Regions from separate parts of the Desulfotomaculum sp. genome, predicted to be linked through region 2. Evidence: riboswitches for the same ligand, from Rfam matches in the RefSeq annotation. Region 2 holds a riboswitch; each other region holds the start of a gene.
What was found. A riboswitch is a leader RNA that binds a small molecule or an ion and turns the genes downstream of it on or off. The one in region 2 is predicted to bind cobalamin.

Region 1: another riboswitch for cobalamin. It lies ahead of metE (5-methyltetrahydropteroyltriglutamate--homocysteine S-methyltransferase); the one in region 2 lies ahead of AC1U9Z_RS01560 (sirohydrochlorin cobaltochelatase).
Region 3: another riboswitch for cobalamin. It lies ahead of AC1U9Z_RS08005 (S-layer homology domain-containing protein); the one in region 2 lies ahead of AC1U9Z_RS01560 (sirohydrochlorin cobaltochelatase).

What each region holds. Positions count from the first base shown of each region.
Region 1 is NZ_CEVWQM010000033.1:31,169-35,446, reverse strand. Features, by position in the region: gene metE (5-methyltetrahydropteroyltriglutamate--homocysteine S-methyltransferase) at 16-2,310, opposite strand; cobalamin riboswitch at 2,351-2,484, opposite strand; gene AC1U9Z_RS16005 (PRC-barrel domain-containing protein) at 2,685-3,695, opposite strand; gene AC1U9Z_RS16000 (50S ribosomal protein L25) at 3,810-4,278, shown strand, end outside.
Region 2 is NZ_CEVWQM010000002.1:100,490-104,767, reverse strand. Features, by position in the region: gene AC1U9Z_RS01570 (energy-coupling factor ABC transporter substrate-binding protein) at 1-47, opposite strand, end outside; gene AC1U9Z_RS01565 (energy-coupling factor ABC transporter permease) at 31-783, opposite strand; gene AC1U9Z_RS01560 (sirohydrochlorin cobaltochelatase) at 861-1,682, opposite strand; cobalamin riboswitch at 1,790-1,971, opposite strand; cobalamin riboswitch at 2,096-2,277, shown strand; gene cobT (nicotinate-nucleotide--dimethylbenzimidazole phosphoribosyltransferase) at 2,446-3,501, shown strand; gene AC1U9Z_RS01550 (cobyrinic acid a,c-diamide synthase CobB) at 3,619-4,278, shown strand, end outside.
Region 3 is NZ_CEVWQM010000010.1:91,111-95,388, forward strand. Features, by position in the region: gene AC1U9Z_RS08005 (S-layer homology domain-containing protein) at 1-2,275, opposite strand, end outside; cobalamin riboswitch at 2,433-2,622, opposite strand; gene AC1U9Z_RS08010 (DUF6125 family protein) at 2,647-3,399, opposite strand; gene AC1U9Z_RS08015 (M24 family metallopeptidase) at 3,415-4,278, opposite strand, start outside.

The sequences.
Region 1 (4,278 bases), on a different contig from region 2:
TTTAAGTAAGGTCCGTTAAACAAGCATCAGCATTTGTAATCCTGACCGAATATGATGTGCTGCCATGGTCATATTCGTTAAACTTTCTCTTACCTCATCCCACTTACGAGTTTTGAGGCCGCAGTCAGGGTTAATCCACAGTTTGGACGGAGGCAAAACCCACATTAATTGTCTGATTTTCTCTTCCAGTTCCTCTGTGGAGGGAACCCTGGGAGAGTGAATATCATAAATGCCGGGTCCAATTTCTTTATCATATCCTTGGGCCGAAAAAACAGCCAACAGTTTATTACCGCTTCTTGAGGTTTCAATGGTAATAACATCGGCATCCATTTTCTCGATGGTATGGATAATATCATTGAAATCGCTAGAGCACATATGGGTATGGATCTGCGTTTCTAAGGCAGCCGAACTAACAGCCAATTTAAACGATTTAACAGCCCAATTTTCATAATAAGCAACTTTTTCTTTTCGTAGGGGATACCCTTCTTTGAGTGCGGCTTCGTCAACCTGAATAATCTTGATGCCAGCATTTTGAAGATCATGAATCTCATCCCGAATGGCCAAGGCAATTTGTTCACAGACAGCAGATCGTTCGATATCATTTCGACAAAAGGACCCATTAAGAATGGTTATAGGTCCGGTTAACATTCCCTTGACAATTTTATTGGTTTTGCTTTGGGCATATCGGATTGTATGAATGGTCATTGGTTTTGGTCTGCTGACATCCCCATAGATAATTGGAGGTTTTACACAACGGCTGCCATAGCTTTGCACCCAGCCATTTTTTGTGAGAATAAAACCTAAGAGTTGTTCACCAAAGTACTCCACCATGTCATTTCTTTCTGGTTCGCCATGTACCAAAACATCCAGCCCAATATCCAGTTGAAATTGTATGCAGGTATCAATGTGTTTTTTAATTCCTTTATCATATTCTGCTTGAGAAATAATGTTATTTTTAAAATCCCGTCTCAGTTTCCTAATCTCATTGGTTTGAGGAAAACTTCCAATGGTTGTTGTCGGAAGCAGAGGAAGATTGAGTATTCTCCGCTGAATGTCATTCCTGTCGTTAAAAGAGCCTACTCGTTCCTTTTTTTCAATGCAACATACTCTCCCTCGAACCAGAGGGTTTATTGCTTTAGGTGATTGTTGTTTTGTTATAAATATACGTTGATTATCTTTTAAAATGGATGGGTGGTCCTCAGAATCCCTTTCAATAAAAAATAACTTGGCAAGATCCGATAGTTCTTCAAGTTTTTCCCGGGCAAAACTCAGCCATGACTTAATCTCTTTGTCTAGCTGGTTCTCATGTTCCAAAGAATAAGGAACATGTAATAGAGAACAGGTGGTGGAAAGGATGATATCTTCCCTTTTTACATGTTTTTCTATATTTTCAAGTAAAGTCAAGGTACTTCGATAGTCATTTCTCCAAATATTTCTTCCGTCGACAATGCCTGCAATTAGTTTTTTACCGTTCAGGCAATTCAGAATTTTTAGATTTTCCGGTCCGTATAGAAAATCCAGTCCGATACCATAAATCGGAATATCAAACAGTGTTTTTACGGCTTCCACCGCATGATCAAAATAAGTCATGACGATCAGTCTAAGCCTGCTATCCACGTTGGCTAATTCTTTATAGGATAAGTAAAACAGTTCAAGGATTCTTTTGTCCAGATCCTTTACGACGATTGGTTCGTCAAATTGAATGTATACTTCATCATCAAGAAAAGCCATTTTCTTAAGCAGAGAAACGTAACAAGGCAAAATTCTTTGGAGTAGTTCCAAGGTATCCGGATTACGATCAACACGTTTGGAAAGAGATAAAAAGGTTATGGGTCCGATCAAATTAATTTTTGTGCGGATGCCATATTCTTTTGCTTCTAAATACTCATTGATTATTTTATCTGCATTTAATGAGAAGTCCATGGTATCGGAAAGTTCCGGGACAATGTAGTGATAATTGGTATTAAACCACTTCATCATTTCCAGCGCCACAGCGTTACTCGTTCCGCGGGCCATAGCAAAATAAAGCTCTTGTTCGTTGTGGATGGTACGAAATCTTTCCGGTATTGCATTTAACATCATTGCTGTATCGAGCATGTTATCATACAAACTAAAATCATTGCTGCTAATAAAAGAGATACCAGCCTCTTTTTGATGTAACCAGTGTCTTCGACGTAATTTTCTTGCCCGATCGGCAAGCTCTGCAAAACGGATTTTTTGATCCCAATAATGTTCAAGGGCTTTTTTCAGTTCTCTCTGTTCGCCGATTCTCGGAAAACCGACTACATAAGTGGCTGCTCCTGTGTACAAAGTAATTCCTCCTTTTTTGTTTGCGCGACAAAAAATTAGCAAATTACCATGGTACTCGGACTCCGGATTTGCCAAAACAGCCTTCCGTTACCGTAGCGCGACTGTGTCCGATTCTCACGGACTTCCCCATTTGCGGTAATTTGATTAATAATTATAGAGTATCCTACAATGTTTGTCTATACATTGATAGTATGCTGCCTTCGAATAAATTCACCTGCCTTGGGCTAAAGAAAGGTGTCTGAGCTTCAGTTTTGCGCTGAAGATCAGACACCTTTTCGTGTTAGCTGTCAGCCCTTAACCTTTTAGGCCCAAGGCTCATGGCCCAGGGACCTAATTAGCCTTGCAACTATCAAATACAGCAAGAAAGCGGAGGACTACTCTTTTTTAATCTCTGTATTTTCTTCTGGTACGATGGGCTCCTCGATCGCTTCTTGTTCATCCCCGCTTTCATCCTCGCTGGGATTTTCTTCGCGGGGTAAAGCACCGGGGGGTAATTCATGGATTTCAACGAGATCTTCTATCTGTTCAACACGGGTTAATTCCTCGGTCTGGCGTGGTAGTGAGCCTGGCGGTAAATCTTGAATAACAACCTCGTCCTGGATAACCTCTTGGCGGTTTAAGGCTTCTTCCTCTGATCTTAGGGTGCCTGCCGGCAAATCATGAATGACAACATCGTCTTCGATGGGGTCGTCTTTACTTTTTCTCTTAACCCGTTCACGTAGCGTTTCTCCGAGATCTTTCGTTTTGCTTTCAATTTCCTCCACCTTTTTGCTGCTTATTTCTTTCGTTAACGTACTAATTTCCTTGGTTTTTTGTACCGTGCTTTCCCAGATGTGATTTGTACTGTCTTTGAGCTGTTTAACGGTTTCGTGTAAACCGCCATCAACTTTAACCAAGTTTTCTAAGGCATCCACGGACGTTACAACTAATTCTTTACCAATGGTCTTAACAAAGGCAATTTCCATAAAGGATTTACCTTTAAATAGGCTGTTTAAAAAGTTGCCGCTAATCTCCAGGCCAACGATTTGACCACTTATTTCATCAACATAAAACTCATCTACTTCCCCGAGATCGGAACCATTTTCTGCGATAACTTTGCTGCCGATGATGTTAATTCTTTCTTTGTAAAGCTTTAAAATGTCTGGCAGGCTGGTACCCTTTTCAACGATTGCTCCTTGATCAATGGTGATGGCATCGGCACCTACGCTGCGTACTTTACCATAAGGAGCAAATTTTTGATCTTTAAACCAACCTTTTTGCTCTATAATTAGGGCGGCTATCCTTTGCTGAAACGGATCTACAACTAACCCCTTGACTGCACCCATTTCCTGGCCCTCGGCAAGACTGATGATCGGCATACCAATAAATTTTTTGCTCTTGCGCATTATTAGGCCCCCCTTTACATCAAACTCATTATATTGATCTTTATGCCCTGGCATTGTTTGATATGACCAAAAATAGGGAATAATAGGGACATATTTAGTTGGGAGGGTAATTTTATGACAGGTTCAAGGTTAAATGCAACTGTGAGAGAAACAGATACAAAATCGATTGCTAAGCAAATTAGAAAAAGCGGTGGTGTTCCCGGTGTAGTTTATGGCAAAGAAATGGGGTCCATGAGTATTTCCGTTGACGCCAAAGATTTAAAGAAAATTCTTAGTTCTGGAACCGGACGAAACACGCTTATTAATATGAGTGTAAACGGTGGCAAACAGACTGTAATGGTAAAGAGTTTACAGATGGATCCGGTGGATCGCACGATAAGGCATGTGGATTTTCAGCAAGTTTCTATAGACTCCAAAATTAAGACGGTCGTTCCCATTCAGTTGGTAGGTACTCCCAAGGGTGTCGCATTGGGTGGAGTAATTCAGCATGATTTGCGTAGTGCGGAAATTGAATGCCTGCCCAATGAAATACCGGAAGCAATTAAGGTAGATATTAGCGGTTTAGAAATTGGTGATGTCATCT
Region 2 (4,278 bases):
CAGTTTAAGGACCGATTGGAAGAAGGGTTATTACTTGACGAAATCATAGGGACCGCTCCTTTCGTTTTTGATTAGCCCGGGCAGAAATTCTTCCTTGTAATTGTACAGTAAGCTAAAAACAAATACAGTCAATAATCCTTCTGTTATGGCTAATGGAAGTTGGGTAATACCAAAAATGCTCATGAACTTATAAAAAGAAATTAAATAACCGCCCGTACTGTCGGGGAATGCCAAGGTCAATTGGAGGGAGGTAACCATGTAGGTCGCCATATCACCCAATGAAGCAGCCAAAAACACCGCAACCTTCGCATTCCGCTTCTTTAACAGTTGGTAAATGCCAAAAGATACGAAGGGACCCACAATACCCATGGAAAACACATTGGCACCAAGGGTTGTTATCCCACCGTGGGCCAATAATAAAGCCTGAAATAACAAAACAATACAACCTAGAACACTCATCACGGCGGGACCAAACAAAATGGCACCCAGTCCCACACCGGTGGGGTGAGAACAACTGCCTGTGACCGAAGGGATTTTTAAAGCGGAAAGAACAAACACAAAGGCCCCCGCCAAACCCAGCAGCATTTTTAGATTTGGGTTTGCCTGTAAAGTTTTGCGAATGGAGCGAAGTCCCCAGATAACAAAGGGAGCCGATAGGGCCAACCAGAATAAGCACCAACCGGCAGGTAGAAAACCCTCGGCAATATGCATCGCATAGGCGGCATTAGGAGTAAGGAATAATAAGCAGAAAACGACCCAAAGTGAAGTAACCCGATATTTCATGGTTCTAAGTCCCCCTTTAATACAATTTTCCCAATATTTTGACATATCGCTTGCCTGTTTTAGCACTGGTTTTCTAACTAGTTAAGAAGTTCATAGGCCTGTCGTATATGCTTGATGTAGATTTCCACAATGTTATCAAATTCCAAAAGGCCCTTGAGAAGAGTTGTTACCGGATAGTTTTGAGCCAATTCATTTTGCCAGGCATCTGGCTCAGACCCGGCCAAATCATTGATGGCATGATCACCGGCAATATTCATAAAGGGGACGAGCGTTACCTTTTGAAAATCCTTCCTGGCAAGATCAGCCTTAACATCCGTTAATGAAGGATAACCCTCAATGGTACCAAGGATAACATTTGGATAGGTTTGACGCAGCATATCATTTAGGCAACCGTAGACACTAAAGCTATGATGATCACTGCCATGACCCACCAGTACCAGAGCATGTTGGGGGTCCGCAGGAACCAGATCCTTGATACAGGCCACAACCTCCTGGTAGTCTGTCAGATGATAAAGGAGTGGCGCCCCCAGGGTTAATTGATGAAAACCAAACTTACCTATTTTACTCTGAAACTGCTTGCCGGAAATACCTCGCAGGTGAGACATATTATCTACCACATTGACCAGATCATAGTATTCCATGCCTGGTATGATATGCACGGACTGTACCACTACCCTGGTATAGCCTTCATCCTGCAGCCTAGCCAAAGCAGTAATCGGACTGTCTATCTGGATACCTCTTTTGGCCAATACCCCACGAATACTCTTTGCCGTGTAGGCCCAGCGTAGTTCGATACCGGGGAAAACTACTCTGACTTGATCCTCTAATTTTTTAAATGCAGCGGTTGCTTGATCCACAGTGGTGCCAAAGGTTACCAGTAGAATAGCTTTTTTTTCCATTACAATAACCACCTTTACAAAATAAAAAACCTTAACTAATTAAACGTTAAGGCAAGTCAAAAAAACCAGGATAAACCCCGGTTTAACTGCTTACCTCTCCTCGGGAGGGTCAGTTTTTTTGTTTGGCAGGTCTCCTGACTCAGGCATAAAAATTTGCTTCTACCTTCCCAGTAGTACCAGTGGTGTAAACTGAAACAAACTAGCCATTTACAGTGGCCGGACCGTTCGGGATTTGCACCCGATTCCCTTTTAAGCCCCCATAGGGGGAACCAAACACGAAGTATTAAATTATGGTGCCATCATAACATATATATTCCATTATGTCCATAAAAACCCATGTAAAAAACCGAGTCCTTCTTATGCCATAGAAAATATATATTGTCAGAATCATAAAAAAACGATACAATCCTTTAAAGAGTATAATTTTTCCAGGTGCCCCGGTAGGGGAGAATAGGGAATCGGGTGCAAGTCCCGAACGGTCCCGCCACTGTAAGCGGTAAGCGAATACCCATTTTGCCACTGACCTTGGGTTGGGAAGGCGGGTATCCGGCAATGACCCGCAAGTCAGGAGACCTGCCTGTAAAAATACAAATTCTGAGAATGATGGAAAAGTTCTCGGCCTATTAAGGCTGAGGACTTTTTATTTTTCAGGCAAGTTCACCCTGCCAGCGGCACCAGCAAGGATGACATGGGTAGATGGTTGATGGCTGATGGCTAAAAAAGCCCAAGGCTCATGGCCATTTGAAATAAAGGAGGTAAAAAAATGTCTTTATTAACTGAAACACTTGCCAGGATTCAACTACCGGACCAGACCTGTGAAGAACAGGCCAAACAGAGGTTAGACAGACTGACCAAACCACCTGGCAGCCTGGGCATATTAGAGGAGATCGCCTGGCGGTTGGCTGGTATCCAGCGGTCCCCTCTGCCGAAACTTCCTCTGGAGAAGGTATCACTGGTTTTAGCAGGAGATCACGGGGTAGTGGCAGAAGGGGTCAGTGCCTTTCCTCAGGAAGTAACGCCTCAAATGATCTTCAATTTTCTGCAAGGTGGTGCAGGTATCAATGTACTGGCCCGTCAGGCTGGTGCCAGGGTTGTGGTGGCTGATGTCGGGGTTACCGGACCACCCTTGGCAAGGGAAGGTCTGATTTCCTGTCGCGTAAGATCCGGCACAGATAATTTTGCCATCGGTCCCGCCATGAGCAGGGATGATGCCATTCGATCCATGGAGGCTGGTATCACCCTTCTAAGTCAGCAAGTTAAAAAACGTCCGGCCCTGGTTGGGATTGGTGAGGTGGGCATTGGCAATACCACGCCCAGTGCCGCTATTTTAGCCGCTTTTACAGGCGTGGCCCCGGAGGAAATTACTGGTCGCGGCACAGGTATTGATGATCAACGACTGCAACATAAGATCGCTGTGATTAAGCAAGGGCTGGCGGTAAATCAACCCGATGCCAAGGATGGCCTAGATGTGCTGGCCAAGGTGGGTGGCTTAGAAATAGGTGCTATGGCGGGGGTTATCTTGGGTTGTGCCGCAGAGGGAATTCCGGTCGTGCTGGACGGGTTTATCTCCGGTGCAGCGGCAATGCTAGCCAAATCCCTGGCTCCTCTGAGCCGTAGGTTTATGTTTGCCTCCCATGTATCAGAAGAACCAGGCCACCGTTATATGATGCAGAAGTTAGAATTAAAACCCATTCTGCATATGGAAATGAGATTGGGCGAGGGCACAGGTGCCGCCTTAGCTTTCCCCATTATCGAATCTGCGCTACGTATTATTAACGAAATGGCTACCTTCGCAGAAGCAGGAGTTAGTGAAGGATAGATAGAAAAGGTGAAACCAAACCCTGGCTGCTTTTCCTTGTATTGCCATAAATTTTATACTATAATTTGTTTTACTAACTCTCGTTAAAAAGTATGAATATTCAAACAGGAGCAATCTATGAGAATACCAAGAATTGTTCTGGCCGGAACCCACAGTGGTGTAGGAAAGACTACCCTCACCCTGGGATTACTGTCAGCCTTCCGACGGAGGGGTATTAAGGTACAACCCTTCAAAGTAGGGCCTGATTATATCGATCCCGGCCTCCACAAAGCAGCCGCTGGCGTCACTTCCCATAACCTTGACAGTTGGATGGGCTCACCGGAGAAAGTGCATGAGTTATTTATTAAAAGGGCCAAGGGAATGGATCTTTCCCTGGTGGAAGGCGTCATGGGTTTATTTGACGGGGCCAGAGGGCAAGGGGAAAGGGGCAGTACAGCCCAGGTTGCCAAAATTATTAAGGCCCCGGTGGTTTTGGTTTTTTCAGCCCAGGGGTTGGCCCGCAGTGCTGCGGCCCTAATTAGCGGTTACCAAAATTTTGATCCGAATTTACAGGTCTGTGGCGTTATTGCCAATGGAGTAGGCAGTGAGGGTCATAGACAATTTATTAAACAGGTGTTGGAAGGGGAACTGGGCATTCCTTTACTGGGAGCATTGGTCAAACAAAGGGATATTGTGATGCCCCAGCGTCATTTGGGACTGCTGCCCGCAGCAGAAAATAAGGAATTAAACCAAACCCTAACAGCACTGGCCCAGTTAGTTGAGGAACAAATCGATGTG
Region 3 (4,278 bases), on a different contig from region 2:
GGTAATCGAATGGTGTTAAACCATTGGTATGTTTCCATGCGGCGCTTGCCGGATCGATACCCAGTTTATTCAGGGTGACGATCACGCCGGAATTATCCATTGCCGGGTCGTCCCAGGTAGCATAAACGCCGCCATCCATTTGCTGCAAACCCTTTAAGTAGTTTAAACCACTGACAATGGCCGACTGAAGCTCTTGATCCGCAGCAGCATTCGGCAGGTAAGTAAGTGACCGGATAGCCTGGGTGGTCGAGAGAAAATCAGGGTAATAATAGCTGTCAAAGGTTTCCCCCCAAGAACCGTCTGCCTTATTTTGTTTGGACAGGATATATTCCTTAACATCAATAGCATTTAAGCTGCCCAGCGTTCCCGCTTCACCGAGGGCAATATAGGCCAACATATCACTATAAACACTATTTTCAAAGGATTCCTTGCCGGCGTGCCGCTTTACTAACTGATCAGCTAATTTTTCCTTTTGGGGGGTATCATTCCATTGGTTAAGGGCCAGTAAACACTTTGCCAGCGTATTTGTTCTAGATTTTTTTGTCCAGGCTGAACCGGAACCGGCATACTCATCATAGGATCTTTTCAGGGCCTTTAGGGCAATCAATGTTTCAGCCGTGTTATAGGTACTATCCCAGCTATTAATAGCGATGGCAGCCCTATCCGGGTCTTGCACATCCCTAAGATAGCTCAGACCGTCCTGGATAGTCTCATTTACATCCTTTGTTGCATCAAAATAACTAAGGGCAGTCATAACCTGGGCAGTGGTGTCTGCTTCCTCCGGTGTCCATTCAGATCCCCAGGCTACCCCGGCGTCATAACCAAAAATATCTTTGTGAATCTTTTTTAAACCATCAATATAGGCAAAGGCCTTTTCTTGGTCAATGCCCTCCAGCAGGCCTGCTTTACCCAATGCATGAAGCACGGTCACATGATCATAGATACTTGTTCCAAAGCTGCCATCTGCCGCCTGTTGTTGGGCAATCGAATTCGCTAGGACAGCTGCATCCGGTGCCTTATATTTTTTTTCATGAATTGGGGCCATGCTATCTGTGGGAGGTAAGGTCTGCTCAACTTCAACTACGTTTAAATTAATTTCGGTAACAATGTCTGAGTATACTTCATCCGTAACAGATAATTCCCTTGCAACGTTTTCGTTTAACGCAACCTCATTGTTCATTTCCTCCGTTGTTTCCTCTATGCTTGGGGTTGATTTAGCCTCAAACGTTACTTCTGTTACTTCTGCTTCAATTTCTGTCGTTACTTCTAATTTAGGTTCATCAATTGCTTCCTCGGATGTAATCTCGATTGCTGAAAATGATTCGGCCTCAACGAATGTTTCTGTTTCAATTTCTGGGGCTGCTTCTAACTCGGTTTCATTTGTTGTTTCTTCTGATATAACCTCGCTAGCCGGGGTTTCCCTCACTTCAGCGATTGTTTCTGTTTCTGTTTCAATCTCTGTGGCTTCGTCTAACTCAACATTATTTGCTGCATCCAAACCAATTGCTGCGGCCAGGGTGGGTGCTTCTGCATTGGCTGAGTATGCTTGCACTGCATCAAGGGCTGCCAATTCTTTAGCCAATTCCACCGCTGTGGCTGCTGGGTTGGCGGCAGTAACAGCGGCAGAAGCAAGCACAGCATCCCGGAGAGAGGTTCCTTGGTATATCCACCCGTCTGCTGAAAGGTCTTCGCCTGCCTTGACCAAGGCTTCGATACAGCGATAATCAAGGCTAAAACCTTGTGCATCATAGGTAATGGTACCGCTCTGATATTTCTCTTGGAAGTAATGAATGGCTTTATGAATGGCATCCTCTACCTGCTGCCTCTCTACTCCAGGCACCAGGTCATTTTTAATGGATGCTAAGGCCAGCAACGGGCCTTTCGTTCCATATTCATTGCCTAAAGGTCCAAAGCTGCCATCGTCATTCTGGGTGTTGCATATATAACTGATTAAGGTAAGATGATCCCCCAGCAAATTGGACAATTCTTTGATTTCTTGTTTTAATGTTTTGCCATTATTGGTCCATTTTTCAGACCCCAGATCCTCGCCGCCTAGGGCTAATACGTAGGCAGTATAGCCATCGATTTTTTCACCGGCCTGATATTGCTTATGTATAAATTCAATGGCTTTTTGGGATAACTGACTGGCGGTATAGGTCTTACCCGGTTCACTGGCCACTGCCAGGTTGGGAATCGTTAAAAATGTCGTATTCAAAATAAAACAAAGGGTGATTAGTATTGAAGTAATCCTTAAGCAAATTCTTTTTTTCCTCATTCCGATACTCACCTTTTTCATTCATGTAATTGCGATTTGTTTGTATCCTAGTTGGGCAAATTAAAAACCCCGGTTCTACAAATGTACCGGGGTTTTATGACGATGCCGGGAAACAGCACATACACCATGAAGCCACCTCCTATACATCCGTAGGGATAGTGGTAACCTGGCATAGGCAGATTTCCTGGCTTCGGATCATCGGAACCCCACACCTTCCCAGGTTTTTTCCCAGTGGTATTTTGTGGGGCTCCTCCTCATTACAGTGGCGGTACCGCGTCGGCCTTGCACCGACTTCCCTTTTAAGCTTTACCTTTTCAGAGTAAAGCACCTATTCCAGCAACTAAAGTATTAAGTTAATCTAGCAAGTGGCACTAAGCTTCCTCAACTAAGATAAAACGCCAAGCACAGAACCACTCTTCAGGGTGGGCGTCCGGTGGGCAGCCGATACATTCGGTCTTAATTCTCGAATCAATGGTCCTGGCAAATGTTGCATACTCAACCAGACCGGCAGATTTACAGGGGTAATCATCTAAACCTTGGCGTTTCCGGGCAGACTGCACCCGGCAATCATTCATCTGAAAGACAATACTATTGGGACTTTCATCAATAATGGATTGTACATTGATCCTAGCATACATTCTAAACTGCAGGGCTTTCTTAAGGCCTTCCAGACCTGGTTTTTCCTCTAAGCCTAAGAAACGTTTAATTGAATCTGCCTCGAAGGGTGAAAATTTTCCCCAGCAGGAATCATTGCAGCGTTTAGCATCATTCATGCCATGTTTGAATTCAACAGCCTGGAACCACACTCCATCATTGGCCAGCCAGTTAACTGCTGTATCGTTAAGCAGGGCCAAAAGTTTTTCCCTAGGCATCGCTAAAAAGGGTTTTGGTACACCATTTTCCATTTCAAAGCCAAAGAATTTACCAAAACGCTTCATTTGAATATTAAAGCTCTTCTGGTAGGCTGCATCCAAAATCTTCAGTGCCTCAGGAAAACCCAGCTGATGCTGGACTTCATTAAACCATAAGGCATGATGAATGACAATACGATGAAACATCTCCATGGACAATTTGGCTAATTGCTCATTGCTAAGGTTTTCGTCCCACATTACTTTCTTTTCCATTATTTCCCCTCCTAATTATTTTATATAGGTAATCACATTGGGTGTCATACTTAAATAATCTGGACCATGCTCGGTCATTACAAAACTGTTTTCAATACCAATGGCGCCCTCAGCAAAGATAAATTTAGGTTCCAGGGCAAAGGTCATGCCAGGTAATATGGAGGTCTTCAATCCCTTGGCAAAGATCGGCAATTCATCCACTTCCAAACCTATACCATGCCCGATAAATTTAACCTTATCCTCCTGATAGCCCATAAAATTATCCTTTAGACCCATTTCCTCTGCCAATTTCATGGCCAATAAATAAGGTTCCTCTGCGGGGGTGCCTGGCTTAATTGCTTTGATAATTTCCGACTCAATAAATAAAGCAGCTTCAAAGGCCTTAACCATCCGAGAACTTAATTCACCTATGCAAAAAATTCTGGTTTGATCCGAGGTATAACCATTTACCACACAGGTATAATCAATATAGACAGCTTCATTGCGGCTAATCTTTTTCCATCCGGCACCGTGGGGATGGGTTACAGAAACTCCCGTGCCGCCAATTGGCCCATCTAAGAAACTTGGTGCGGTGGCACTATACCCTGAACAGGTATTTCCTAAAAATAAATCCTGATTAAAGGATCTCATTTTGCAGCAACCGGAATACCCTCTTTTACGCATTTCTGCCTCAAAGAGTGCAGCCAACTCAATCTCCAACATCCCCTCACGTAAAAATGACGGTACCGCTAAATGGGCTTTTCCTATTACGCTTGCGGAATCCCTGATCAATTCTATTTCATAGGGTGATTTAATGGCTCGAATCGTTTTTATAGTTGGTGAAATATCGATAAACTCTGCCTTGGGGAAAATTTTCTGATACCTTTGATACAGATTTAC